DNA from 4 places in the Kutzneria viridogrisea DSM 43870 genome. Region 1 is predicted to be linked to each of the others. Evidence: riboswitches for the same ligand, from Rfam matches in the RefSeq annotation. Region 1 holds a riboswitch; each other region holds the start of a gene.

Evidence for each region. A riboswitch is a leader RNA that binds a small molecule or an ion and turns the genes downstream of it on or off. The one in region 1 is predicted to bind cobalamin.
Region 2: another riboswitch for cobalamin. It lies ahead of KALB_RS16295 (CoA-acylating methylmalonate-semialdehyde dehydrogenase); the one in region 1 lies ahead of KALB_RS07200 (cobalt-precorrin-4/precorrin-4 C(11)-methyltransferase).
Region 3: another riboswitch for cobalamin. It lies ahead of KALB_RS32975 (CbtB domain-containing protein); the one in region 1 lies ahead of KALB_RS07200 (cobalt-precorrin-4/precorrin-4 C(11)-methyltransferase).
Region 4: another riboswitch for cobalamin. It lies ahead of nicT (Nickel transporter NicT); the one in region 1 lies ahead of KALB_RS07200 (cobalt-precorrin-4/precorrin-4 C(11)-methyltransferase).

What each region holds. Positions count from the first base shown of each region.
Region 1 covers NZ_CP007155.1:1,546,421-1,553,399, forward strand. The annotation lists gene cobA (uroporphyrinogen-III C-methyltransferase) at 1-397, opposite strand, end outside; gene cobJ (precorrin-3B C(17)-methyltransferase) at 394-1,137, opposite strand; gene KALB_RS07200 (cobalt-precorrin-4/precorrin-4 C(11)-methyltransferase) at 1,134-1,952, opposite strand; cobalamin riboswitch at 2,020-2,194, opposite strand; gene KALB_RS07205 (precorrin-8X methylmutase) at 2,264-2,809, shown strand; gene KALB_RS07210 (sugar isomerase domain-containing protein) at 2,896-3,648, shown strand; gene KALB_RS07215 (helix-turn-helix transcriptional regulator) at 3,615-4,610, opposite strand; gene KALB_RS07220 (DNA glycosylase AlkZ-like family protein) at 4,627-5,718, opposite strand; gene KALB_RS07225 (glycosyltransferase family 39 protein) at 5,744-6,979, opposite strand, start outside.
Region 2 covers NZ_CP007155.1:3,627,199-3,634,177, forward strand. The annotation lists gene KALB_RS16290 (ribonucleoside-diphosphate reductase subunit alpha) at 1-2,820, opposite strand, end outside; cobalamin riboswitch at 3,058-3,265, opposite strand; cobalamin riboswitch at 3,366-3,496, shown strand; gene KALB_RS16295 (CoA-acylating methylmalonate-semialdehyde dehydrogenase) at 3,530-5,026, shown strand; gene KALB_RS16300 (acyl-CoA dehydrogenase family protein) at 5,032-6,171, shown strand; gene KALB_RS16305 (enoyl-CoA hydratase/isomerase family protein) at 6,171-6,979, shown strand, end outside.
Region 3 covers NZ_CP007155.1:7,622,721-7,629,699, reverse strand. The annotation lists gene KALB_RS32990 (MFS transporter) at 1-941, shown strand, start outside; gene KALB_RS32985 (glycoside hydrolase family 32 protein) at 1,073-3,058, shown strand; gene KALB_RS32980 (histidine phosphatase family protein) at 3,160-3,732, opposite strand; cobalamin riboswitch at 3,774-3,915, shown strand; gene KALB_RS32975 (CbtB domain-containing protein) at 3,945-4,160, shown strand; gene KALB_RS32970 (CbtA family protein) at 4,180-4,914, shown strand; gene KALB_RS32965 (bifunctional 5,10-methylenetetrahydrofolate dehydrogenase/5,10-methenyltetrahydrofolate cyclohydrolase) at 4,959-5,780, opposite strand; gene KALB_RS32960 (cyclodeaminase/cyclohydrolase family protein) at 5,777-6,367, opposite strand.
Region 4 covers NZ_CP007155.1:4,429,484-4,436,462, forward strand. The annotation lists gene KALB_RS19485 (non-ribosomal peptide synthase/polyketide synthase) at 1-1,581, shown strand, start outside; gene KALB_RS19490 (MFS transporter) at 1,578-2,822, shown strand; gene KALB_RS19495 (MbtH family protein) at 2,828-3,028, shown strand; cobalamin riboswitch at 3,133-3,350, shown strand; gene nicT (Nickel transporter NicT) at 3,492-4,601, shown strand; gene KALB_RS19505 (GDSL-type esterase/lipase family protein) at 4,626-5,801, opposite strand; gene KALB_RS19510 (TetR/AcrR family transcriptional regulator) at 5,806-6,417, opposite strand; gene KALB_RS19515 (FBP domain-containing protein) at 6,414-6,908, opposite strand.

The DNA.
Region 1 (6,979 bases):
TCTGGCGGACCATCACCGGGATACCCGCCAGCGCGGGCGCCGCGATCGCCGCCGAGATGCCGGGCACCACCTCGAACGGCACGCCCGCCCCGGCCAGGGCCAGTGCCTCCTCGCCGCCCCGCGACACCACGAACGGATCGCCCGCCTTGAGCCGCACCACCTCGCGGCCCGCCCGGCCCAGGTCCACCAGCAGTTGGTTGACCTCGGCCTGCGGCCAGGCGGGTCGGCTGCCGGACTTGCCAACGCAGCGTTTGTCCCCGGTACCGGCCAGCGCCAGGATGTCGGCCATTGAGGGCCGGTCGTAGACCACGACCTCGGCGCTGCCGAGCAGTTCGGCGGCACGGCAGGTCAGCAGGCCGGGATCGCCGGGTCCGGCGCCGACCAGGTGAACCGTCACGCCCCGGCCGCCCGCGGGGTGACCAGCCAGTCGCCGAGCCGGCGCGTGGCCGAGGCGCCGACCAGCACCGTGGTGGTCATGCCCACCACCGAGCTGTCCAGCTCGCCCAGGGTGGTCAGCCGCACGTGCTGCTCGGGGCGGGCCGCGTCGGTGACCAGCGCGACCTGCGTGCCGGGCCCGCGGTGCTCCAACAGCACCTCACGTGCCCGGTCGAGCTGCCAGGTCCGCCCCGCCGAGCGCGGGTTGTACAGGGCGAGCGCCAGGTCGGCGGCGGCCACCGCGCGCAGTCTGCGCTCGACCTCCTCCCACGGGGTGAGCAGGCTGGACAGGGTCAGGCAGGCGAAGTCGTGCGCCAGCGGGGCCCCGACCAGCGCGGAGGAGGCCAGGGCCGCGGTGACCCCGGGCAGCACGCGCACCTCGGGGCGCCGCGCCACGGGCAGTTCGGCGGCGGTGCTCAGCGCCAGCGTGGCCATGCCGTACACCCCGGCGTCCCCGGAGGACACCAGCGCGACGCGGTGCCCGGCCGCCGCCAGGGCCACGGCCTGCTCCGCGCGGCGCGACTCCTCGGTCATCCGCCCGCGCAGCACGGTCTGCCCGGCGCCGAGCAGGTCGGCGCAGGCGTCGATGTAGGCGGAGTAGCCGAGCACGACCTCGGCCTCGCGCACGGCCTGGGCCGCGGCGGGGGTGCGGTGTTCGGCGGCGCCGGGACCGAGTCCGACCACCGTGAGCAGGCCCGTCACGGCAGCCTCCGCTTCTCGACCGGGATGGCGCGGCCCTCGGTGCTGCCCTCGGTGGACCGCCGACGACAACCGTGCGAGTACCGCGGGTCGTACAGCCTGGTCCGCTGCGGCTCGATCTCGCCCAGCGCGTCGCCGACCAGGACCAGTGCCGCCGTGCGGATGCCCGAGGCGGCCAGGTCCTCGGCCAGGCCGCCCACGGTGGTGGTGATGACCCGCTCGTCCGGCCAGCTCGCCTTGGCCACCACGACGGCCGGGGTCCCGGGGGCGTAGCCGCGCCCCTCGGCCAGCAGTTCGGCCTGGAGTTGTGCGGGGCGCTGGGCGGACAGGTACACGGCCATGGTCGTGCGGTGCCCGGCGAAGGCGGCCACCGACTCGCCCGCCGGCATGGACGCGGCCGTCCTGCCCCCGGCCAACCGGGTCTGCACGATGCTCTGCGCCACGCCCGGGGCGGTCAGCTCCCGGCCGATCGCGGCGGCGGCTGCGCTGAGCGAGCCCACCCCGGGCACGATCTCGTACTCGCGGCCGGTGCTGCGGCACCACGCGATCTGCTCGCCGATCGCCCCGTACACGCTGGTGTCCCCGCTGTGCAGGCGCACGATCGCGGCCTCGGGATGCCTGGCGTACACGGCGAGCACGTCCTCCAGGGTCATGCCCGCCGAGTCGTGCCGCTCCGCACTCGGGTTGGCGTGCTCCAGGACCTCGGCCGGGATCAACGAGGAGGCCCACACCACGACCTCGGCGCGGGCCAGCCGGGCCGCGCCGCGGAAGGTCATCAGGTCGGCCGCGCCCGGTCCGGCTCCGACAAAGGAGATCACCGCGACCTCGCCCTGGTCCGCGCGCGCGAACCAGCCCTGCGAGCAGCCATCACATCCTCCGTGCGACGCGTGTCCCTCTCGCGTGGCCGGTCTCCTGGCTCCCGGATCGGCGCCGTCCCCCTGCCTTCCCGGGACCCTTCGGGTCCCAGTGGCTGCCTCGTGGGGGGCGGCTCCCCGGTCACAGTGGCGGGACCGCGCCGGATTCGCACCGGCTTCCCGTCACCACGCTCGCGGAGCAGGTTAACCGACGTTCGGCGCTGGTCATACCGCCGACTACGGTGGTCGCGGGCTGTCGGAGAGAGGGAGTTGCGGTGGCACGGGTTCGGCATCCGATCGAGCAGGAGTCGTACCGGATCCTGCGATCCCGGGTCGACACGTCCGGTTTGCCAGTCCTGTCCAGGGCGGTTGTGGAGCGGCTCGTGCACACCACCGCGGATCCGAGCTGGGCGGGGGACCTGCTCGTGGACGAGCGGGCGCTGGAGTCGGGCAGGCGCGCGCTGACCTCAGGTGTGCCGCTGATCACCGATGTGCGCATGGTCGCGGCGGGCGTCACCAGCCGCCCCGCGCACATCGCGGCCGAGACCGAGGGCGGCATCGGGGCACTGGCCGGGCAGTACGCGCAGGGCGCGGTGTTCGCGCTGGGCCAGGACTTCGCGGCCGTCAACGAGCTGGCCGGGCTGTGCGCCTCGGGGGCGCTGCGCCCGGCGCTGGTCATCGCCCTGCCCGCCGGGTTCGTCGGCGCGGTCGAGGCCAAGCGGGCGCTGCGCGAGAGCGGGGTGCCCGCGCTGACCAACCGGGGCGAGCGCGGTGGGGCGGCACTGGCCACGGCCGCCGTGAACGCGTTGCTGTACGCCTGAGCTGCGGACTCCCGCCCAGCACTGTTTATCGGTAACGTGACGGCAAGATCACCGGTAAACCGTCAACGGCGATGGGGTGCGTGCGGATGGCAGTCAACCAGGACGGGTTCCTCGCGGCGGCGCACGAGGTGATCGACCGGCTGGTCCGCACCCAGCGCGAGCCGATCGCGGCGGCGGCCGGGCTGGTGGCCCAGTGCGTGCTGGGCGGCGGGGTGGTGCACGCCTTCGGTACCGGTCACTCGCAGGGCCTGGTCATGGAGATCGCCGGGCGCGCGGGCGGGCTGATCCCCACGAACAAGCTGTCGCTGCGGGACGTGGTGACCTACGGGGACACCCCGGCGGGCGCACTGGACAAGTACGTGGAGCGGGACCCGGCCATCGCGCACCGGATCTACGAGCTGGCCCCGGTCCAGGACGGGGACCTGTTCGTGATCGCCTCCAACTCCGGGGGCAACGGCTCCACCGTGGAGATGGCCAGCCTGGTCAAGCGGCGCGGGCACGGGCTGATCGCGTTCACCTCCCTGGACCACGCCACGGCGGTGGCCTCCCGGCACCCCTCCGGCAAGCACCTGCACGACCTGGCCGACGTGGTGATCGACAACTGCGGCCCGATGGGCGACACCCTGCTGCCGCTGCCCACCGGCGGGGCGGTCTGCGCCATCTCCTCGATCACCGCGGCGATGGCGGCGCAGATGATGCTGGCCGATGCGGCGGCGCTGATCCTGGCGGCGGGCCAGACCCCGCCGGTCTACCTGTCCGCCAACGTGCCCGAGGGCGACGCGCACAACCGCGAGCTGGAGCAGCGCTACGAGGGCAGGATCCGCCGCGATCCCTCGTAGAGCGCGGCCAGCTCACCCGCGGTCCTGACCATGAGCTCGCGCAGCTCGGCGGGTTCGAGCACCTCCACCATGCCGCCGAACTTGAGCAGCTCCACGTGGGCGTGCCGGACCGACTCGATCGGCAGCACCGCGCGCACCCAGCCGTCCGGCCCCGGCTCCCCGGCGCTGGCCCGCACGGCGTCCGCGGCGAACGTGCCCAGCAGGGCCCGCAGCCAGCCCATGGCCTCCGGCGAGACCCGGATCACCGCCTGCTGCCCGCGCATCCTGGCCTCGAACTGCTCCGCCCACTCCTGCCAGTAGCCCGGCAGGTCGAAGTCCGCGGGCCGGTCGAACCGCTCGTCCAGGGTCTGCACCGCCAGCACGTTGGACACCCGGTAGGTGCGCAGGTCCTCGTCGGCCAGCGCCACCAGGTACCAGGTGCCCGCCTTGAGCACGACGCCCAGCGGGCGGACCCGGCGGGTCACCTCGCGGGGCTTGGCCCACCTGCGGTAGCGCAGCTCCAGCACGCGCTGGTTCCACACCGCCTCGGCGATCTCGGCCAGGTGCGGGGCCTGGTCGGCCTCGCGCAGCCAGCCCGGGGCGTCCAGGTGGAACCGCTCCCTGATCCGGCTCGCCCTGCTGCGCAGCTCCGCGGGCAGCGCCGCCAGCAGCTTGAGCTCGGCCGTGGCCACCACCGTGCCCAGGCCCAGCTCGGCGGCCGGTCCCGGCATACCCGCCAGGAACAGCGAGTCGGCCTCGTCCGAGGTCAGCCCGGTCAACCTGGTCCGGTAGCCGTCCAGCAGCTGGTAGCCGCCGGTCGGCCCGCGGTCGGCGTACACCGGAACCCCGGCCGCCGACAGCGACTCGACGTCCCGGTACACCGTGCGCACCGAGACCTCCAGCTCGTCCGCCAGTTCCTGCGCGGTCATCCGGCCCCGGGTCTGCAACAGCAGCAGGGTGGACAGCAGACGGCTCGCGCGCATACCGCGCATTGTCGTCTCAGCTGAACGAGACGCTGACCGAAGGCACCCCGCGAACTCCCGCCACCCGCTCGGCCTCGGCCCGCGCCGCCTCCCGCGCGGGCGGGTCCAGCTCCCCGAACTGCGTGATCGTGACGTCCAGGCGGTCCTTCCGGCCGAGCTTGGCCCGCCACACGCCGAGCACCTCCCCGTCGACCAGCACGGCGCCCGGGCTGCCCAGGATCGTCCACAGGGTCTTCTGCTGCTCCTTGTGCGGCAGCACAACGGCCCGGTCGCGCGCCTGGAGGAACGGGTCGGAGGTGGGCAGCAGGCGGACCAGCTCCGGGGGCTGCGCCGAGACCAGGTCGTCGAGGCGGTCGCTGGGCAGCCAGCACTTGCGGCCGTCCACCCTGACCTCCGCCAACCCCTGCGGCCAGCGGCCGCGCACCTCGGCGGCGGAGGTGTCCAGCCACTTGGCCACCTCGGTCGGCGTCGCCGGTCCCAGGAAGCGCAGGTAGGCGCGCATCAGGCGCTCGGCCCCCGCGGACTGCTCGGGCACGCCCTTCGCGTTGTGCGCGTGCACAAGGGTCAGCGGGGACTCACCCGGTTCGATGCCCAGCCCGGCGGGCAGCGCGGCGAGCCGGAACGGCTGCTCGTACACGTGCTGGGACTTGCAGCCGGGGCACCAGCGGGTCTGCTCCGGCGGCACCAGCTTGGTCAGCGCGGCGCTGGCGGCCCCCTTGGTCATCGGCCCGACCACGATCGAGCGCAGCGACTCGGCCAGCAGCCGGTAGGTCGCCAACGGGGTGAGCCCGCCGGTGCTGGTCCGCGACCTCGGCCAGAGCAGCCGGGCCTGCGCGTCGGCCTCGCTCCACGGCCACAGCTCGGCGGCCAGCCGCGCCAGCTCGCCGGGCCGGTGGAAGTAGGGCGCCCCACGCAGGGTCCAGGCCAGGTCGAACCCGCTCAGGTCGGCCTCGCCGGTGGTGCGCGCGGCCAGCGCCAGCCGCGCGACCCCGGCAGGGGAGTCCTGCAAGCCCAGCTCCAGCACCTCGGGGTGCTCGCTCTCCCGCAGCAGGCCCTGCTGCCTGGTCCGGTACCAGAGCACCTGTTCGCGGCTGACTTCGGTGGTCACCAGGCCATCCTGCACCGAGAAGCTGTCACCTGCTGTCAGGATCGCAGTCGTACAGGCCGCGCCCCTGCTCGACGATCCAGGGCACCCGCACGCAGTTGCGGTGCACCCACTCGATCCGCGCGGCCTCGGTCGGCCCGCCCAGCGCCGCGAACACCGTGGACAGGTCCCGCACGTCGATCTTGCCGGGCTCGGTGGCCGTGCTCGTCAGCACGAACCGCACCCGGCCGGACCGCACCCACCCGGACAGCCCGGTGGCGTCGGGCGCCGGGTCGACCCCCTCGAACCCGCCCAGCACCACGACGGTCTCGTCCGCGGCGACCAGGTAGTCGCCCGCGGTCACCGCGCCGCCCTCGACCGCCAGCGTGATCGGGGTCCGCGAGTGCGTCGCGGCGTAGTCGAGCACCTCGGTCTCCGCGTTGCTCAGGTGCACCTCGGTCGCGGCGTTCCCGCTGAGCCCCTGCAAGGTCGCGCGGATCGACGGCACGGCCTGCTCCCCGTACTGCTGCACGAAGTACGGCGGCACCACGAACGGCCCCGCCGTGGGGTTGCTGGCGCCCATCAACGCCTGGGACGGCCCGATCGCCGTGGCGACACACCACACGCCGGGTGCGAGCAGCACCGTGACGAGCCCGAGCACCGCGGCGACACGTCCCCCGCCGAGCCGGAACCGGCCGAGCACGAGCCAGCCCACGGACACCACGCCCAGAGCGCCAACCAGGTAGCGCAACTCCCCGTGCCACGTGGGATCCCGGGCGACCAGCAGCCACGCCCACCCCGCGGTCAGCGCCACGGCCAAGGGCAGCACCAGCCACAGCACCCCGCTGGGCCGCCGGTACCACTGCCAGAACCGGACGAGGCCCCCGCCGGTCAGCGCGGCGATGGCCGGGGCGAGCATCGTCGTGTAGTAGGCGTGGAAGGTGCCGACGGAGAAGCTGAGGACCAGCGCGCCGACGAGCAGCCAGCCGCCCCACAACCACCACCCGGCCCGCTCGGCGCGCGAGGCGGTCCCGCGCACCACCGCGACGGCGAGCACCGCGAGCAGGGCCAGCGGCAGCAGCCAGCTGATCTGCCCGCCCAGCAAGGGGTTGAACAGCCGCAGCGGCCCGGGGACCCCGCCGAACAGCACGATGGACATCAGGCTGGTGAACTCGGCCGACTTGCCGCCACCGGGCGAGGACTGGCCGAGCACCCGGCCGATCCCGTTGTAGCCGATGACCAGGTCCCAGACCGAGCCCGTGCCGCTGCTGCCGATGAACGGCTT
Region 2 (6,979 bases), 2.1 Mb from region 1:
GCAGGCCTCGCAGTCGGGGTCGGTGATGGAGCAGGCAACGGGGGCCTCGGGCACGGGGACCGCGACCGGGGAGACGGCGTTGAGCTTGCCGTCGGTGCCGCGCAGGGTGGACTTCTCCACGTGCGTGGCGCTCTGCGAACGCAGGTAGTACGTGGTCTTCAGGCCGCGCAGCCAGGCCAGCTGGTAGATCGCGTCCAGCTTGCGGCCCGAGGGCTGCGCGATGTAGAGGTTGAGCGACTGGGCCTGGTCGATCCACTTCTGGCGGCGCGAGCCCGCCTCCACCAGCCAGGAGCTGTCCACCTCGAAGGCGGTGGCGTACAGCGCCTTGAGCTCGGCGGGCACCCGGCTGATCGAGCCAAGGCTGCCGTCGTAGTACTTCAGGTCGCTGATCATCAGCTCGTCCCACAGGCCCAGCCGCTTGAGGTCGCGCACCAGGTCCGGGTTGACCACGGTGAAGTCACCGGACATGTTCGACTTCACGTACAGGTTGCGGTAGAGCGGTTCGATGGACTGGCCGACCCCGCAGATGTTGGCGATCGTCGCGGTGGGCGCGATGGCCATCACGTTGGAGTTGCGCATGCCCACGGTGCGCACGCGCTCGCGCAGGCTGTCCCAGTCCAAAGTGGATGAACGGTCCATCTCAAGGTCGGCGCCGCGGGCGTCGGCCAGCAGCTGGATGGAGTCGATCGGCAGAATGCCCTGGCTCCACAGGGAACCCTCGAAGGACTCGTACCGGCCGCGCTGCTCGGCCAGGTCGGTGGAGGCCGAGATCGCGTAGTAGCTGATCTCCTCCATGCTGCGGTCGGCGAACTCCACCGCCTCCTGCGAGCTCATCGGCAGGCGCAGGGTGTAGAGCGCGTCCTGGAAGCCCATCAGGCCCATGCCTACCGGGCGGTGGCGCAGATTGGACCGGCGTGCCTCCGGGATCGTGTAGAAGTTCACGTCGATCACGTTGTCCAGCATGCGGACCGCGGTGCGGACCGTGCGCTCCAGGCGGGCGTGGTCGATGCCCTCCGGGGTGACGTGCTGGGCCAGGTTGATCGACCCCAGGTTGCAGACCGCGACCTCATCGACCGTGGTGTTCAGGGTGATCTCGGTGCACAGGTTGGAGGAGTGCACCACACCCGAGTGCTGCTGCGGGGAACGCAGGTTGCACGGGTCCTTGAAGGTGATCCACGGGTGGCCGGTCTCGAACAGCATGGTCAGCATGCGCCGCCACAGGTCCTTGGCCTTGACCCTGCGGTACACCTTGATCTCACCGCGGTCGGCGGCGGCCTCGTACTCGCGGTAGCGCTGCGCGAAGACGTTGCCGTAGCTGTCGTGCAGCTCGGGCACCTCGTCGGGGGAGAACAGGGTCCACTGGCCGTCGGCCCGCACCCGGCGCAGGAACTCGTCGGGCACCCAGTTCGCGGTGTTCATGTCGTGGGTGCGCCGCCGGTCGTCACCGGTGTTCTTGCGCAGATCGAGGAACTCCTCGATGTCCACGTGCCAGGTCTCCAGGTAGGCGCAGACCGCGCCCTTCCGTTTTCCTCCCTGATTCACCGCGACCGCCGTGTCGTTGGCGATCTTCAGGAAGGGCACGACGCCCTGCGAGGACCCATTGGTGCCCTTGATGTGCGCGCCGATGCCGCGCACCGGGGTCCAGTCGTTGCCCAGCCCGCCCGCGTACTTGGAGAGCAGGGCGTTGTTGCTGATGCCGTGGAAGATGCTGGTGAGGTCGTCGTCCACGGTGGTCAGGAAGCAGGAGGACAGCTGTGGGCGGGTCGTGCCCGAGTTGAACAGCGTCGGCGTGGAGCACATGAAGTCGAAGCTGGACAACAGGGTGTAGAACTCGATCGCGCGCGCGTCCCGGTCGTCCTCGCGCAGCGCCAGGCCCATGGCCACCCGCATGAAGAACGCCTGCGGCAGCTCGTAGCGGGTGCCCGCGTGGTGCAGCAGGTAGCGGTCGTACAGGGTTTGCAGGCCCAGGAACTGGAACCGCAGGTCCCCGTCGGGCAGCAGGGCGGCGCCCAGCCGGGCCAGGTCGAAGGTGCCCAGCTCGGGCTCCAACTGGCCCAGTTCGATGCCCTTGGCCACGAACTCGGCGAAGTAGCCCGGGTACAGCCCGGTCATCTCCGCGTGGCTGGCGGTGCGCGCCTGGCCGGCGAGGTAGCTCAGCGCCTCGGCCCGCGCCTTGTCCAGCAGCAGCCGGGCGCTGACCAGCGAGTAGTTCGGGTCGTTCTCGACCATCGTGCGCGCGGCCATCACCGGCGCGAGGGTCAGCTCCTCGGCGGTGATGCCGTCGTAGAGGTTGCGCCGGGTCTCGGTCAGCACGGCCGCCGCCGAGACCGCCTCCAGTCCGGCGCAGGCCTCGGTGATCACCAGCTCCAGGCGGCCGGCGTCCAGCGGCTCGACCGTGCCGTCGGGGCGGCGCACCGAGATCGCCGGGCGGCTCGGCGCCGCCTGCGGCTCCACCTCGCGGGCCTTGGCGTGCTCCTCGCGGTACAGCACGTAGGCGCGGGCCACCTTGTGGTGCCCGTCGCGCATCAGTGCCAGCTCCACCTGGTCCTGGATCTGCTCGATGTGCAGCGGGCGCTCGGGCCCGGCGTGGCGCATCAGTGCCAGCTCGACCTGGCCGGTCAGCTCGGCGACCACCTCGCGGACCCGGGAGGAGGCGCCCGCCTCGGCGCCCTCCACGGCGAGCCAGGCCTTGGCCAGCGCGGTGGAGATCTTGGCGGGGTCGAAGGCGGACACGTCGCCGTTGCGGCGGATGACGTGCACCGTCGAGGGTGTGTCGCCGGCGGCGGCCAGTCGGCCGCCCGCCTCGGACTGCACGGACATGAGGGAGCTCCAGGTTGTTCAGGGCAGGTGTGTACGCCCGGTGGCCAGGACGGCGGCCACCGGTGAAGTGGGGGAGTGCGGGGAGCCGGGCTCAGCCCGTGGGTGGTAACTGGGTCACGCCGGTCTCCTCGCTCGATCCGACCAAAGGCCCGGTCTCCAGCGGGTGCGGCGTCAGTGCGCGGCGCGGCCGCGACCTGTGCACGCTGCCCTCCCTCGGGACACCGGACGTGCGCGCCGGTGGCGCGCACACCGATGGCAGGTCTTCGGACTCGTGGGCGGCCGGGCGTACCCGGACCTACTGGCCGTCGCTTCCCAGGCTCACGCCCAGTGCTGTCTGACGGCGGTCGTTCCCACTCACCGCTGCGGGGCAGTCCCGGATTCGCACCGGGTTCCCTCTTGCCTCGCCGGGTTGAGCGCCCGGCGAACCATCGACGCGGCAGATACTACATGTAGGGGTGGGCTCTCGTGCGCAACCCAAGATGGCGGTGTGTCGGCGCGGGGTGACCGGGATCTCCTCAGGGTTCCGACAGTCGGCATCGACATAGTCGGACGTCCTACTCTATGGTCCGAAATCGAGCCGCGGTGCAGGGAAGCTGGTGCGAGTCCAGCGCGGTCCCGCCACTGTGACCGGGTGCAGCCCCGGGAGTCAGACACCGGCCGTGGCCGTCACGTGTTGTCCACGAGGATGGAGAAGACACGCATGGCAGTCATGCGCGAATTGACGCACTTCGTTGGTGGCAAGCACATTCCGGGCAGCTCTGGTGCCTTCGGTGACGTGTGGGACCCCAACACCGGTCAGGTCCAGGCGCGGGTGCCGCTGGCCGACCGGGCCGAGACCGAGGCGGCCATCGCCGACGCCGAGCGGGCTCAGCAGGAGTGGGCCGCCTGGAACCCGCAGCGCCGCGCGCGCGTGCTGCTGCGCTTCCTGGACCTGGTGCAGCGCGAGATGGACCCGCTGGCCAGGCTGCTGGCCAGCGAGCACGGCAAGACCGTGCCCGACGCGCGCGGGGACATCCAGCGCGGGCTCGAGGTCGTGGAGTTCGCCGCGGGCATTCCGCACCTGCTCAAGGGTGAGTTCACCGACGGCGCGGGCACCGGCATCGACGTGCACTCCCTGCGCCAGCCGCTGGGCGTGGTCGCGGGCATCACCCCGTTCAACTTCCCCGCGATGATCCCGCTGTGGAAGGCCGCCCCCGCGATCGCCTGCGGCAACGCCTTCGTGCTCAAGCCTTCCGAGCGCGACCCCTCCGTGCCGCTGCGGCTGGCCGAGCTGTTCCTGGAGGCTGGTCTGCCGCCGGGCGTGTTCAACGTGGTCAACGGCGGCAAGGAGGCCGTGGACACGCTGCTCACCGATTCCCGTGTGCGGGCAGTGGGCTTTGTCGGCTCCTCCGAGATCGCGCAGTACATCTACTCGACCGCCGCGGCGCACGGCAAGCGCGCGCAGTGCTTCGGCGGGGCCAAGAACCACATGATCATCATGCCGGACGCGGACCTGGACCAGGCCGTGGACGCCCTGATCGGCGCGGGCTACGGCTCGGCCGGTGAGCGCTGCATGGCGATCTCGGTGGCCGTGCCGGTCGGCGAGCAGACCGCGGAAGCCTTGCTGGACAAGCTGATCCCGCGCGTGCGGGCGCTGAAGATCGGCACCTCCCAGGACGAGACCGCCGACTACGGGCCGCTGGTCACCCGTCAGGCCGTGGACCGGGTCCGCGAGTACATCCAGTCCGGTGTGGACGAAGGCGCCGCACTGGTGGTGGACGGCCGCGACTTCGTGTTGCCCGGACACGAGAAGGGATTCTTCCTCGGCGGCAGTCTGTTCGACAACGTCGGTACGGACATGAGGATCTACCGCGAGGAGATCTTCGGCCCGGTGCTGTCCATCGTGCGCGCCGGCGACTACGAGCAGGCGCTGCGGCTGCCCACCGAGCACGAGTACGGCAACGGGGTGGCGATCTTCACCAGGGACGGGGACACCGCGCGGGACTTCACCCGGCGGGTGGACACCGGCATGATCGGCGTCAACGTGCCGATCCCGGTTCCCGTTGCCTACCACACCTTCGGCGGCTGGAAGCGGTCCGGGTTCGGCGACCTCAACCAGCACGGACCGGACTCGATCCGGTTCTACACCAAGACCAAGACGGTCACCACGCGCTGGCCAGCGGGCACCAGGCAGGGTGCCAGCTTCGTTATCCCGACGATGGCGTGAGCCCGGTGTTCACCCTCAGCGAGGACCAACGGGCCATCGCGGCCACCGCCGCGGAGTTCGCCCAGGAGCACTTGGCGCCCAACGCCGTGCAGTGGGACCAGGACAAGCACTTCCCGGTCGACGTGCTGCGCAAGGCCGCCGAACTGGGCATGGGCGGGGTCTACGTGCGCGAGGACCTCGGCGGCAGCGGACTGTCCAGGATGGACGCCGCGCTGATCTTCGAGGCGCTGGCCACGGGCTGCCCGTCCATCGCGGGCTACCTGTCCATCCACAACATGGTCGCCTGGATGGTCGACACCTTCGGCAACGACGCGCAGCGCGCCCGCTGGGTGCCCAACCTGTGCTCCATGCAGTCCCTGGGCAGTTACTGCCTGACCGAGCCCGAGGCCGGTTCGGATGCCGCCGCTCTGCGCACCCGGGCGGTGCGTGACGGGGACCACTACGTGGTCGACGGGGTCAAGCAGTTCATCTCCGGGGCGGGTACCTCCGAGGTGTACGTGGTCATGGTGCGCACCTCGGGCAACGGGGCGCGCGGCGTCTCGGCGCTCGTCGTGGAGAAGGGCTCGCCGGGATTGTCCTTCGGCCCCAACGAGAAGAAGATGGGCTGGAACGCCCAGCCCACCCGGCAGGTGATCTTCGATGGCGTCCGGGTCCCGGTGGCCAACCGGCTGGGCGCGGAGGGCGACGGGTTCAAGATCGCCATGCGCGGGCTCAACGGCGGGCGGCTCAACATCGGGGCCTGCTCCCTGGGCGGCGGCCAGGCCGCACTGCGCCAGGCGATCGCCTACCTGGAGACCCGCAAGGCCTTTGGCACCAACCTGATCCGCTCGCAGGCCCTGAGGTTCCAGTTGGCGGACATGGACACCGAGCTGGAGGCGGCCAGGACCCTGTTGTGGCGGGCGGCAACGGCCCTGGACTCCGGGGACCCGCGCGCGGTGGAATTGTGCGCCATGGCCAAGCGGTTCGCCACCGACACCGGGTTCGCGGTGGCCAACCGGGCGCTGCAACTGCACGGCGGTTACGGTTACCTGGCCGAGTACGGCATCGAGAAGCTGGTGCGGGACCTGCGGGTGCACCAGATCCTCGAGGGCACCAACGAGATCATGCGCGTGATCGTGTCACGCGGGTTGACGGGAGCGGCGTGATGGACACCGAGGACGTGTTGCTGCGCAGGGACAGCGGGCTGGGCCGGATCGTGCTGAACCGGCCGAAGGCCATCAACGCGCTGACCCACGCCATGGTGCAGCAGATCGACGTGGCGCTGGGGGAGTGGGCGGCCGAGGACGAGGTGCGCGCCGTGCTGATCACCGGCGTGGGCGAGCGCGGGCTGTGCGCGGGCGGGGACATCCGGTCCATCCACGCCGACTCCGTGTCCGGGAACCGGGCCTCGCTGGCGTTCTGGCGGGACGAGTACCTGCTCAACCACCACATCGCGAACTACGCCAAGCCCTACGTCGCGATCATGGACGGGATCGTGATGGGCGGAGGGGTCGGCGTGTCGGCGCACGGCTCGGTGCGCGTGGTCACCGAGCGGACCAAGCTGGCCATGCCCGAGGTGGGCATCGGCTTCGTGCCCGACGTGGGCGGCACCTACCTGCTCTCGCGTGCCCCGGGCGAACTGGGCACGCACCTGGGGCTGACCGCGAGCGTGGCCACCGGTGCCGATGCGATCCACTGTGGACTCGCCGACCACTTCGTACCCAGCGGGCGGCTGCCCGCCTTCCTGGAGTCCTTGGCGCTCAAGGGACCCGAGCAGGCCGTGGCCGAGCACGCGGTGGACGCGCCCGCCAGTGAGCTGGCCGAGCAGCGCGAGTGGATCGACGCCTGCTACTCGGCCGACACGGTCGAGGAGATCCTGAGCCGGTTGCACGAGCTGGGTGAGCCCGCGGCGAAGGAGGCCGCCGAGTCGATCAGCGGCAAGTCGCCCACGGCGTTGAAGGTCACCCTGCGGTC
Region 3 (6,979 bases), 3.8 Mb from region 1:
GTTCCTGGCCCCTGTTGCTGGCCGCGCTCGTGCCGTTCGGCGGCGGGACCTCGGCCACCCTGGCCGCCCGCTTCGCCGCCACCGACCTCGCCGCCCCGGCGCACCGCGCCGCCACACTGTCCACTGTGGTCTGGTCGACCACCCTGGGTGCCGTGGCAGGTCCCAACCTCGTCGAGCCCGCGACCCGGTTCGCCGGTGACGGCGGCCCCTTCCTGCTCGCCGCGGCCGTGTTCGCCCTCGCGGCGGCGGGCATCGCGCTCGGGTTGCGCGCCGACCCGCTCATGCCGGTGGGCACCGTGCCCGCCGCGATCGGCGATTCCTGTTGCGGGGTAACCGGTTCCACCATTCCCGCCGAGCCGGTGCGGTGGTCCATGCTGCGTGTGCTCAGCCCGTCCGCCCGACTCGCCCTGCTCGGTGTGACCCTGTGCAACACCGCGATGGTCGGCATGATGTCGATGACCCCGGTGCAGATGCAGCACACCGGCTCCTCGCTCACCGTGGTCGGCGTGGTGATCAGCCTGCACGTGGCCGCCATGTACGCGGGCAGCCCGCTGTTCGGCTGGCTGGCCGACCGGCTGGGCCGCATGCCGGTGCTCGCCGTGGGCGCGGCCCTGGTCGTCGCGGCGGCGGGCGTCTGCGGCATGGCGGACTCGCACGAGGCCCCGCAGTTGGCGGTGGGCATGGCCGTGCTCGGAGCGGGCTGGTCGGCCGGGGTGGTCGCCGGTTCGGCGCTGCTCACCGAGTCGGTGCCCGCCCCGCTGCGCCAGGCCGCCCAGGGACTGTCCGACCTGCTGATGAACGCGGGTGGCGCGCTGGGCGGGCTGGCCGCGGGCGTGGTCGTGCAGGCCTGGTCCTACCCGGCGCTGGGCCTGTTGCTGGGCTTCCTCGCGCTACCGGTGCTGATGGCCAGCGTGCTCACCACGCTGCGGCCCGCCCGCTGAACAGTGGAATCGTTCCTGCGGCCCGGGAACCTCGCCTCCCCGTCGACCGCTGTGCCATGCTGCCCTGGCAGTGGTCGGGCAGCCGCCGATGGTCGACTCGTCGAGTCCTTCGCCGCCGCCCAGGAGGAGACATGCACCTGCCCAGCTCCTGCCTCGCGTTCGCCACCGCGATGACCCTGGCCCTCGCCGGTGCCCCGACGGCGTCCGTACCGGCCAACGCCGACTTCGAAACCTGTGACACCGGCGGCTGGACGCTCACCGGCTCCGCGTTCACCGTGTCCTCCGCGACCACGTGGTGGGGCGGCACCTACGACCAGCACGGCACCTGCTTCCTGTCCGGCTACCTCGCCCACCAGGACACCGCCACCGGCATCGCCCGGTCCTCGGTGTTCACCGCCACCGACCACCTCAGCTTCCTCATCGCCGGGGGTTACGATCCGCAGCACCTCCACGTCGCCCTGGTGCGGGCCGCCGACGGCGCGGTGCTGGACCGGCAGACCGGTTACAACAGCGAGCAACTCGCCCGGATCACCTGGGACACCAGCGAGGTGCGAGGGCAGGCCGTGTACCTGGAGGTGGTGGACGAGGCCACCGGCCAGTGGGGGCACCTCAACCTGGACGACGTGCGCACCAGCGCGGTCGGGGACGCGGGCAACGGCCTGACCTCCGTCCGGCTCGGCTCCGCCAACCAGCCAGGCCCGACCGAGGGTCCGGCGGCCGCGCGCTACGCGGTGGACCCGCTGCGCCCGCAGTACCACTACACGCCGTACCAGGGCTGGATCAACGACCCGGTCGGCCTGATCCAGTGGCGGGGCACCTACCAGCTCTTCGCGCAGTTCAACCCGGCCAGCCCGTTCTGGGGGCCGATGCACTGGGCACACGCCCAGTCCCCGGACTCCGTGCACTGGACCAACGCCCCGGTCGCGCTCACCCCGCCCGCGCCGGCCGGTCCGTCCGACACCACCGGGGAGTGGTCCGGCAGCGCGGTGGCGGACAACGGCGCGCTGCGGCTGTTCTACACCCACTACACCGACACCGCGGCGCACCCGGGCGCGATCCGCGAACAGGTCTGGTCCGCCACGAGCACCGACGGCACCACCTTCACCCCCGGCGCGGGCAACCCAGTCATCCCCGGCCCGCCCGCCGAGGCCGAGGCGGGGTTCCGCGACCCGAAGGTGTTCCGGGACCCGCACGACGGGCTGTGGAAGATGGTCCTCGGCTCCGGGCACGGCGGCGCGGGCAAGGTGCTGCTGTACTCCTCGCCGGATCTGCGGGCGTGGACCTACCGGGGCGTGCTGCTCAGTGGCGACGGCTCCACCGGCGGGATGTGGGAGTGCCCCAACCTGATCCAGGTCGACGGCCGCTGGGCGCTGCTGGTCTCCACCAACGGCGGCGAGCACTACTTCCTCGGCGACTTCACCGGTTCCACCTTCACCCCCACCGCGTCCGGGCAGTTGGACAGCGGCCCGAACTTCTACGCGGCACAGGCGTTCACCGACTCCTCCGGCCGCCCGCTGCTGGTGGGGTGGATGAACAACGGGGACGCGTTCGACCCCAACCGGCTGGACGGCTGGTCCCAGGCCGAGACGATCACCCGGCAGCTGTCGGTGCGACCGGACGGCACCCTGGGTTCGGCACCCGTCAGCCAGCTCGACCGCCTGCACGGCACACAGCTCGCGCGGCGCGGCGGGACCGCGGTGCCCACCGCCGCGCCGGTGCCGATCGCCGACGGCGCCTCGCTGGACCTCCGGACCGGCTTCGACCTCAGCCGGTCCAGCGCCACCACGCTCGGGCTCACCCTGTTCGCCAGCAGCGCGGAGCGAGTGATCCTCAGTTATGAGCCCGCCACCCGGCAACTCGTCCTCGACACGAGGAATTCCGGTTACGGCCAGGGTTCGGTGTCGCACGTGACCTCGGCGCCCGACGCGCAGGGGCGGCTGAACCTGCGCGTGCTGACCGACCGGTCCTCGATCGAGGTGTTCACCGGGGACGGCAGGTCACTCACCGCGCGGGTCTATCCGCGCTACACGCAGTCCACCGGTGTCACCGCGTTCGCCACCGGCGGGGAGGCGCGCCTGCTGCCCACCGAGGCCTGGGCGATGACCAGCGCCTGGTAGTCCCGAGTCGTTCCGCTCCAACGGGTGCGGGCTGACGGCGGGCGGAACTCCTTGCTGTCGTTGGGATCCGATCCTCATCGAGAGGGCGCCCTGCTCGCCGCCTACGAGGGTGGGGCCGTGCGAGCAGGGGGCAGCGGGTGGCCGGTCTCGCGCAGGGTCCACCGCCCCGGTCCGCCGTAGAGGTGGGTCAGCGTCAGCGGGGCCACGTCGAAGCGCCAGAACGAGGCGGGAGGAGCTTGCACGCAGTGCACAATCGCGGCGCGGACCACCGAGGGCGAGGTGATCGCGACTATCCTTCCCCTGTCCGGCAAGCAGTCCAGCCAGGAGCCGACCCTGGCCAGCAGTTGCCGCACCGTCTCGCCGCCGTGCGCGTCCGCGTCCGGATCGGACAGCCACGCCATCAGCCCGGCGGGGTCCTGTTCCTGCACCTCCGCCAGCGCGCGCCCCCGCCACGAGCCGCAGTCCAGATCCGACAACCCGGGGTCGGTCACCGGGGTGAGACCGAGAACCGTTGCCGTTTCGAGACAACGGCGTTCGGGCCCGCACCGCACCTCGTCCACACGGGACGGCGTTTCCAGTGGATCCGTTGTCCCGCAGAGGGATTCGTCATCGGCGAAGCGTGCCTCACGGACCGCTTCGGTGGCCCCGTGGCTGATCAGGAAGATCCGGTTCATGGTGACCATGCTCTCCCAACCTGGTCGGCTGATTGACACTGGCTTCACACGCTGACTACGGTCCGCTCGATCGACGTAACGGAGTAAGCCGGTGAGATCCCGGCACGGTCGCGCCACTGTGTGCGGTCCACCTCAGCCGAGGTGGCCGTGAGTCAGACACTCCGTCGTCGTGAGCACCAACTAGTGGGTCGCGCAAGCCCAAGGAGGTTCCCGTGAGCATCGCCTCACCCTCACCGATCGCCATTCCCATCCCCGTCCGGATCCCACTCCGCGAAGTGCTGCCCTGGGCAGTGTTCATCGGGGTGCTCGCCGTTGTCCTGCTCTACTTCGTCGGCGCCGAGCAGGGCGCCACCTCGCTGGTCTCCGGCCACTACGTGCACGAGTTCGTGCACGACGGCAGGCACCTGCTCGGCTTCCCCTGCCACTGAGCCGGGGGAGCGCACAACCATGATGAGAACCCTTCTGGTGCGGGGCATGCTCGCCGGTCTCGCGGCCGGTGTGCTCGCACTGGTGTTCACCTGGCTGCTGGGTGAGCCCCTGGTCGGTTCGGCCATCGACTTCGAGTCCGCCGAGGCGGCCGCTGCCGGTGAGGCGGCCGAGCCGGAGCTGGTCAGCCGGGGCGTGCAGAGCACGCTGGGCCTGGCCACCGGCGTGCTGCTCTACGCCATCGCCTTCGGTGGCCTGTTCGCGCTGGCCTTCGCCATCGCCTACGGGCGGCTCGGCCGGATCAGCGCCAGGTCCACCTCGCTGCTGCTGGCCCTGGCCGGTTACCTGTCGGCGTTCGTGGTCCCGTTCCTGAAGTACCCCGCCAACCCGCCCTCGGTGGGCAATCCGGACACCATCGGGGAGCGCACCGGCGCGTACTTCCTGATGGTGGTGCTGTCCATCGGGTTGGCGGTGGCCGCGACCTACCTGGGCCGCAGGCTGCTGCCCGGCCTTGGCACCTGGAACGCCGCGCTGGTCGCGGTGCTGGCCTTCGTGGTGGCGGTCGCGGTGGTGCAGCTGCTGCTGCCCGCCATCAACGAGGTGCCCAAGGAGTTCCCGGCGGCACTGCTGTGGAACTTCCGGGTCGTCTCGCTGGGCACGCAGCTGGTCATGTGGGCGACCATCGGCCTGCTGTTCGGTGCGCTCGTGCAGCGCAAGCTGCGCACCGAGTCCCAGCTCACGGCCCAGCCGGTGTAGCACCCGGTGGGTGCGGCCCCACCAGCCGGTGGGGCCGCACGCACTCACTGACCGGCCGCCGCGATCACGTTGCGCAGCAGCAGCGCCGTGGTCACCGGCCCCACCCCGCCGGGCACCGGGGTCACCGCGCTGGCGATCGGCTCCACCGCCGCGGTCTGCACGTCCCCGACCAGGCCGCCGTCGGCGGTCGGGTTCGTGCCCACGTCGATCACCACGGCCCCCGGCCGCACGTGCTCGGCGCCCAGCATCTCCGGCCGCCCCACGCAGGCGACCAGCACGTCCGCCCGGCTGGTCTGCGCGGCCAGTTCCTTCGTGTGCGAGTGGCACACGGTGACCGTCGCGTTCTCCGCGAGCAGCAGCAGGGCGGCGGGCTTGCCCACCACGGTGCTGCGGCCGACCACCACCACGTCCGCGCTCGCCAGCGGGGTGCCGTGCGCGCGCAGCAGCTCCACCACGGCCTGCGCGGTGGCCGGGGCGAAGGCGGGCAGGCCCACCGCGAGCCGCCCCACGCTGGTCGGGTTCGCCCCGTCCACGTCCTTGCGCACGTCGATGTGCAGCCCCACCTCGTCCAGGGTCATGCCCTCGGGCAGCGGGGTCTGGCAGATGATGCCGTGCACCTCGGGGTCGGCGGACAGCTCGCGCAGCGCCCCGCCCACGTCCTGCGAGCGCTCCACGACCCGCACCGAGACGCCCACCTTCTCGGCCGTGCGCACGATGGAGCGCACGTACCAGGCCGTGGCCTCGTCATCGGTGGGCACCAGGATCGCCAGGGTCGGCGTGGTCCCCGCCGCCCGCAGCTCGGCCGCGTCCTCGGCGACCTGGGTCCGGATCGCGGCTGCCACGCTCCGCCCGTCGATCAGCGTCATGCCCGCACCCCTTCCAGCACCCGCCCGATCCGCGACACCTCGGCGGCCAGCTCGGCCCGTGCCGCCTGGTCGGTCATCGCGGCCAGGTTGACCTCCACGTTGACCACGGCCGAGGCCAGCGCCGCCCGCGCGGAGTGCTCGGCCACGTCCACGTCGGAAAGCACGTTCACGTTGGCACCCCGCCTGATCCTCCCGGCCAGTTCCAGCACCCGCTCGGCCACCTCGGCGGTGCGTAGCGGTACTTCGGCGGCCGCACGCAGCGCCTGCTGGATGCGCTCCCCGCGCACCGCCCTGTCCCGCTCGTCCTCCTTGGGCAGTCTGTAGGCCGTGGTGACCGCGGTGAACGCCGCCGCGTCCCGTTCGGCCAGCTCCACCGCCTCGGCACGGCACTGGCCCGCCTCTCGTAGCGCACCGAGCATCGTGGGCTCGTGTTCGGCGTACCTGGGCTTGCCGATGGTCAGGTTGCACACCATCTCGACGAGCCCGGCCGCCATCGCCGTGTGCATCGCGGCCACCGCGCCCCCACCGGGCGCGGGAGCCCGGGAAGCCAGCTGGTCCAGCCAGTCCCCGATCGTCTGATCCCGCATGGGGATCAGGTTAGGCCCACACCGCGCCGGGCAGTTCCCGCCGACGGGGGCCGCTGCCGAACGCGTCGAAACCCGGATGGGGGTGAACGGGCCGAACTGCACAGTGACCTCCCGAGCGCGATGGGTGACATCGCGCGGCGGTGGCCATCCCGGAATCGCTATTGCGCGGTCGAACGGGCGTCCACGATGTGGGCGAATCCCTGGCCAATGGTCAATCACGGGAATCGGGCCCGGGTGTCGTGGCTGGTCACGGGCGCACCGTCCGAATCGATCATGAATTGGTCACGGAAGGGAAACGCGTTGTGGCCGTGTCCAGGGCATAGGGAAGCGCCGCAGGTCGTATGCGGAGCGTGGTGGTGTTATGACTGGCCGCAGACATAGAGAAGCGCCGCAGCCCTCACGCGGAGCGTGGTGGTGTTATCACCGGGGCTGGTCATGTCGCAGACATAGAGAAGCGCCGCAGCCCTGGGGGTCGACTACGGCGCTTCTGCCGTGACTTTCGACTGCCTTAGCGTCGGGGGGATCACGGGCCCAAGACAAGAATAGCGCTTGTGGGCGTGAGGGGAAGACCCTGGGCCCAACTTTTTCGCAAATTGCTCTCGGCGTAGGCTC
Region 4 (6,979 bases), 2.9 Mb from region 1:
TACGTTGCGCCGCGCGATGAGATCGAGCGGCGGTTGGCGGAGGTGTGGGCCGAGGTGCTGGGGGTCGATCGTGTCGGCGTGGAGGACAACTTCTTCGAGCTGGGCGGCGACTCCATCCTGAGCATCCAGGTCGTGGCCAGGTGCCGACAGACCGGACTCGGACTGACCTCCAAGAGCATCTTCCTGCACCAGACGATCGCCGCGCTGGCCCCGGCCGTCACGTCGGCGCAGACCTCGGCGGTGAACAACCAGGTCGTCGTCGGCGAAGTCCCGCTGACCCCGATCCAGCACTGGCTGTTCGAGGCGTACACGGTCAACCCGCACCACTTCAACCAAGCCAACCTGCTGGAGCTGGCCGACCCGCTGAACGTGCCCGCGCTGCGGGATGCGTTGCAGGCCCTGGTGGTCCAGCACGACGCGCTGCGCATGCGGTTCGAGCAGGTCGACGGTCAGTGGCGTCAGCACAACGCCGCGATCGAGCCGGTGGAACTACTCGAAGTGCACGATCTGTCCACACTGGACGAACGCGAGCGGTCGACCGCGATGCGGAAGATCGCCGACGAGGTGCACGCGGGCTTCGACCTGGGGCGGGGTCCACTGCTCAAGGCGGTGCTGTTCGACCTCGGCGCGGACTTGCGGTCGCACCTGTTGCTGGTGGCCCACCACCTGGTTGTGGACGGGGTCTCGTGGCGGATCCTGGTGGAGGACCTCGACACCGGCTACCGGCAGGCGGCGGGTGGCGAGCGGATCGACCTCGGCGCCAAGTCCACCTCGTTCCGGGAGTGGGCGCGGCGCAGTGGCGTGTACGCCGTGAGCGGCGCACTGGACGGCGAGGTCGAACACTGGGCCGCCGCACTCGATGACGGCGCCCTGCCACTGGATCGCGACGTGCCGGTCCGGGGCGTGGCGTCCCGGGCGGTCTCGGTCGAACTCGACGCCGAGGACACGGACACGCTGCTGCGCAGGGCGCCCACGGTCTACCGCACGCGGGTGAACGACGTGCTGCTCGCCGCGCTCGCCTGGGCACTGACACGGTGGACCGGGCGCGACCGGATCAGCATCGACCTGGAAGGACACGGGCGCGAGGACATCCTCGACGACATCGACCTGTCCCGGACCGTGGGCTGGTTCACCACCGTGTTCCCGGTCGCCCTCGACGTGACTGCGGGGGAGTGGCGGGGACTGGTCAAGTCGGTGCGCAGGCAACTCCGCGCCACACCTGGTAACGGGTTCGGGTTCGGCGCGCTGCGCTACCTCGGTGCCCCACAGGTACGGGAACGGCTGACCCGTACCGGCCCCCGGCTGGCGTTCAACTACCTCGGGCAGTGGGACGCGACCGGGGACCAGGAGCTCGACGGGCTGTACCGGGCCTCGCTGGGATCCCTCGGTCAGGACCAGGACCCGGCCGACCGGGGCTCGCACCCGGTGGAGGTGGTCGGCGGGGTGACCGGCGGACGGCTCGGCTTCGCCTGGTACTACCAGCCCGACCTGTTCGACGAGGCCACCATCGAGGCCGTCGCCGCCGACTTCGCCACCGCGCTGCGGCACATCGCCGGTGACTGCCGGGGCGGTGCCCGATGATCCCGCTCTCGCGCAACCGCAACTACCAGGTGCTGTGGGGCAGCCAGGCGCTGGCCGAGCTGGGGTTCAGCGCCTCGGTGCTGGCTTTCCCGTTGCTGGTGCTGGCGGTGACCCAGTCCCCGGTGGCGGCTGGCCTGGTGATGGGCATCGACTCGGCGGCCCAGTTGCTGGCCGGTCTGCCCGCGGGGGCGCTGGCCGACCGCTGGGACCGCAAGCGGCTGATGCTGTGCTGCGAGGCGGCGCAGGCCGTGGCCGTCGCGGCGCTGGTCGTGGCGCTGTGGCTGGGCGTGGCCGACGTGCCGCTGATGGCCGGGGTCGCCGCGGTGATGGGGACCTGCCGTGCCCTGTTCGAACCCGCGGAGGAGGCGAGCCTGCCCAGGGTGGTGCCCGCCGAGCAGTTGGGGCAGGCCGTCGCGCTGAACTCGGCGCGCGGGTACTTCGGCCAGATGACGGGCAACGCGCTCGGCGGTGTGTTGTACGGAATCCGCGCGTGGCTGCCGTTCGCACTGGACGCCGTGACGCACACCCTGGCCTTCGTCGGCCTGCTGTTCCTGAAGATGCCGAAGCAGGAGCGTGCCCGCGCGCCCCTGCGCGAGCTGCACCTGGAGATCGCGGCGGGCCTGCGCTGGCTGGTGCGGCAGCCGCTGCTCCGCGTGATCGCCCTGTGCGCGGTCAGCCTGAACTTCTTCTTCTACGCCTACTACCTGGTCGTGGTCGCCCTGGCCCGGCAGCGCGGGGTGCCGGAGTTCGAGATCGGGCTGATGGCCTCCGTGCTCGGGGTCGGGGGCATGCTGGGCGCCCTGCTCGCTCCCTGGCTGCTCAAGGTGCTCAGCCCGTACCTGTCGATCATCAGCGTGTTCTGGGCGCTGGTCGCGCTCACCCCGCTGGCCCTCGTGCTGCACAACGGCTACCTGCTCGGTGCCCTGTTCTGCGGCATGTCCCTGCTCACCCCGACCGCCAACACGACGATCATGACCTACCAGTTGCTGCTCACCCCCGACGAACTCCGGGGCCGCACAGCTGGGGTGATGAGCGTCGTCGCGGGCATCGCCAGCACGGCCGGACCCGCGGTGGGCGGTCTGCTCGTGGAACTGGCTGGCGGGGAGGTCGCCGTGCTGGTGTGTACCGGGGGCATCGCGCTGCTGGCCGTGCTGGCTACGGCGAACAGGACGCTGCGCCGATTCCCCCGACAGGCCGAAGCCACACCACTGGCCGGGTTTCTGCCTCAACAAGAAAGGTGACGACAGTGCGAGACGACATCAGCTACCAGGTGCTGGTCAACGACGAGGAGCAGTACTCGCTGTGGCCGCTGGACAACGAGGTGCCCGCCGGGTGGCGAGCAGTGGGCAAGCAGGGCAGCAAGCAGGAGTGCATGAGCTACGTGGACGAGGTGTGGACCGACATGCGCCCGCGCAGCCTGCGCGAGCAGATGGCCGCCAACAGCTGACCAGCGCTGTGCCCGGGCCGAACCCGGCTCGGGCACAGCCCCCGGCCGCCGCTACGGCCAGGCCGTTCTGACCCGCGGCCTGTCAACTGCCACTGGTTGGCAGCTAGGCTGCCTCCGCCAGTGGTTCACCAGTTCCCCGCGAGCTGGTGAGGCAACAGGGAACCCGGTGTGAGACCGGGACTGCCCCGCAGCGGTGAGTGGGAACGACCGCCGTCATCGAGCACTGGGCCGCACGGCCTGGGAAGCGACGGCCAGTAGGACCGCCGGAGTGATCCGGCGGGTGCCCGCGAGTCCGAAGACCTGCCACCGGTGCGTGTGCCGCCCGGCGCGCGCGAGGTCCGGAGTCGCTCGGGCGGGCTCACGGTCGCGACCGGTCACCGGACCTCTCCCCACGCTCACGAGGAGAGAGCCGTGCGCCAGCCCCCGCTCGCCGCCACCCGTCCCGGAACGGGAGGCGGTCGGCATGTCCGCGACTGACCGCGCTCCCGCCCGCACCCCGATGCTGGGCACCCGGCGGGACTGGGTGCGCATCGGCGGGGTGTTCGCCGTGATCGCCCTGCTGCACGTGGTGGCTTGGGGGATGCTGCTGCTCGCCGTCATCCCCGGCCACTACGCGGTGGGCACCCAGGTGTTCGGCATCGGGTTGGGCGTCACCGCCTACACCCTCGGGCTGCGGCACGCCTTCGACGCCGACCACATCGCCGCCATCGACAACACCACCCGCAAGCTGATGGCCGACGGCAAGAAGCCCGTGTCGGTCGGGTTCTGGTTCGCCCTCGGCCACTCGACGGTGGTGCTGGTACTCGCGGTGCTGATCGCGGTCGGCACCCGCGTGGTCGGCACGCTCACCGACGAGGACTCCAGCACCCACCAGGTCCTCGGGCTGATCGGCACCAGCGTGTCCGGGCTGTTCCTGTACCTGATCGGCGCGCTGAACCTGGTGGCGCTGGTGGGCATCGTGCGGGTCTGGCGCTCGATGCGCCACGACCGCTTCGACGAGGCCGAACTGGAGGCCAGGCTCAACGAGCGCGGGCTGTTCAACCGCTTCCTGGGCCGGGTCACCCGCTCGATCAGCCGGCCGGGCCAGATGTACCCGGTTGGGCTGCTGTTCGGGATCGGCTTCGACACCGCGACCGAGGTCACGCTGTTGGTGCTGGCGGGCAGCGGGGCCGCCAGCGGGCTGCCGTGGTACGTGATCGTGGTGCTGCCGCTGCTGTTCGCCGCGGGCATGACCCTGCTGGACACGCTGGACGGCACGTTCATGAACTTCGCCTACCAGTGGGCCTTCGCCAACCCGGTGCGCAAGGTCTACTACAACATCGTGATCACCGGCCTGTCGGTGGCCGTCGCCCTGCTGATCGGCAGCATCGAGCTGATCGGCCTGCTGCGGGACAAGCTCGGCCTCACCGACCCGGTCACGGGCTGGATCGCCGACCTGGACCTCAACAACGTCGGGTTCGTCATCGTGGGCCTGTTCGTCGCGGTGTGGGCGGTGGCCATCGCCTACTGGCGGATCGCCGGGGTGGAACAGCGCTGGACCACGCGGTTCGGCCAGGGGATCGGCCACCAGTAGCTGGTCGGGCCCACCAACCAGGTTTCAGGCGCCGAGGCCCACGAAGGCGCCGTTGGCGGTGAAGGCCAGCTTGGCGAAGCGCTCGCCGATGCGGCGGTGGGTGGCGGCGTCCGGGTGGAGGTCGTCGGGCAGCGGCAACTCGGTGGAGTCCGACTCACCGTAGAGCGCGCGGCCGTCCAGGTAGTGCAGGTTCGGATCCTGGGCGGCCCGCTGCGCGACGATCCGGGCCAGTTCGTCCCGGATGACGCCCAGGGTCAGTTTCCCGCTCGCACGGTCCGCCGGATCGCCCGTGGCCCGGAACCGCAGTTGGCCGGTGCTGAAGTCCGGGGCGCTGGGACCCGGCGTGTCCTCGTGGATGGGGCACAGGATGGGCGAGACGACCAGCAGCGGCGTGCTGGGGTGGCCTTCGCGGATGGTGTCAAGGAAGCCGTGCACGGCGGGGATGAAGGCGCGCAGGCGCATCAGGTCGGCGTTGACCAGGTTGATGCCGATCTTGACGCTGATCAGGTCGGCGGGGGTGTCGCGCATGGTGCGGGCGGTGAACGGGTCGAGCAGGGCGCTGCCGCCCATGCCGAGGTTGACCAGTTCCACGCCGCCGAGCGAGGCGGCGAGCGCGGGCCAGATGGTGGTGGGGCTGGCGGCGTTGGAGCCGTGGCTGATCGAGCTGCCGTGGTGGAGCCACACCCGGCGGCCCCGGTCCGGTGCGGGCTCGACGGGCGAGTCGGTGCGCAGGGCGAGGAGTTCGGTGGTCTCGTTGTGCGGCAGCCAGATCTCGAGGTCCTTGACGCCCTCGGGCAGGCCGGTGAAGCGCAGGGTGCCGGCCGTGCCGGGCTGGTGCTCGGCGGTCCCGGTGGCCATGTCGATGGTCAGCGTGTTTCCGCCCGGAACGCTGCCCTGGCCGACCAGGCGGCCGTCGACGAGTAGGTCGTACAGGCCGTCCGGGAGGGGTGGGACGCCCACGTAGGCCCGCTTGGTGGGCCGCGCGTCCAGTTCGACGGCGGTGGCCCTGGTGCGGAAGACCAGCCGTACCCCGGAGGGCTGGGACTCGGCCATGGCCAGTTGCCCGTCGGAGTACTGGGCGCGGGCCCAGGCGGGCAGCCGGTGCGGCAGCACGCCGTGCTCGGTGCGCTCCACCTCGATGGCGCCGCGCAGGAGGTCCGCGGTGACGGGCGTGGTGATCCAGTCGTGCTTGCTGTGCATCGCTCTACCTGTTGGTCGAAGTGTTCGCGTGGTCCGGCTCCGCCGGTGCGGGCCAGTTCCGCAGCAGGGCGTCGAGGGCGTCCAGGATCCTCGTCCAGGTCACCTGCGAGTCCGGGGCGCTGTGGCTGAACCCGCCGGACAGTTCCAGGCTGACGTAGCCGTGGAAGACGCTGCCCAGCAGCCGGACCGCGTGCGTCTGCTCCGGCTCCGTCAGGTCGTAGCCGCGCAGGATCGCCCGCGTCATCTGTGCGTGCCTGCCACCGGCGCTGGCGGCCGCCGCCTCCGGGCTGAGCCGCAGCTGGGCCGCGGCATAGCGGCCGGGGTGCTCCCTGGCGAAGTCGCGGTAGACGTTGGCCAGGGCGGTCAGGGCGTCCTTGCCCGCCCGCCCGGCCAGCGCGGCGGCGCCCCGGTCGGCGAGCTCCTCCAGTGCCAGCAGGGCGATCTCGGTCTTGAGGTCCTGCGAGCTCTTCACGTGCGAGTACAGACTCGCGACCTTGACCTCGAACCGCCTGGCCAGCGCCGAGACGGTCACGTTCTCGAAGCCCACCTCGTCGGCCAGTTCGGCGCCCGCCTGGGCCAGGCGTCGCGTGGTCAGTCCCGGCCTGCGCGCGGTCACCCGAGCACCTTGCCCAGGAAACCGGCCAGGTTGGCCGTGGTCCGCTCGATCTGCTCCGCCAGCGTGATCGACTCACGAAGCCGCCCGCCGGGGTCGACCCGCTTCTTCCCGCGCAGGTACAGCGAACAGTCCAGGTCGGTGCAGATGTAGGCGCCCACCGAGTTGCCCTGCTGCCCGGTCTGCCCCGCTCGCCGCGCGGTCATCAGCGAGACCCCGTCCCCCGGGTGCGTGGTCAGGCACAGCGAGCACATGCTGCGTCGTCCCCGCCCGGCGTAGGGCGCGGCCAGCCGCAGCGCGACCCCCACGAACCCGTCGCCGGACTCGGTGACCAGGTAGGCCCGCTGTGGTGCGGCGGGCTCCCGCCACCCGAGGAAGTCCAGGTCCTCCCATGGCCGCGCGGCCAGGTCCCTGGGCACGGCCAGCCGCTTCGCCTCGCCCTTGGTGCAGTTGACGAAGGACGCGCGGATGTCGGGTTCACTGGCCGGTCTCATAGGCAGCAGTCTACAGGTGCTCGCCAAATGGGACCACCTATTAAGCATATACCTAAAGGTATTAGGCAGGC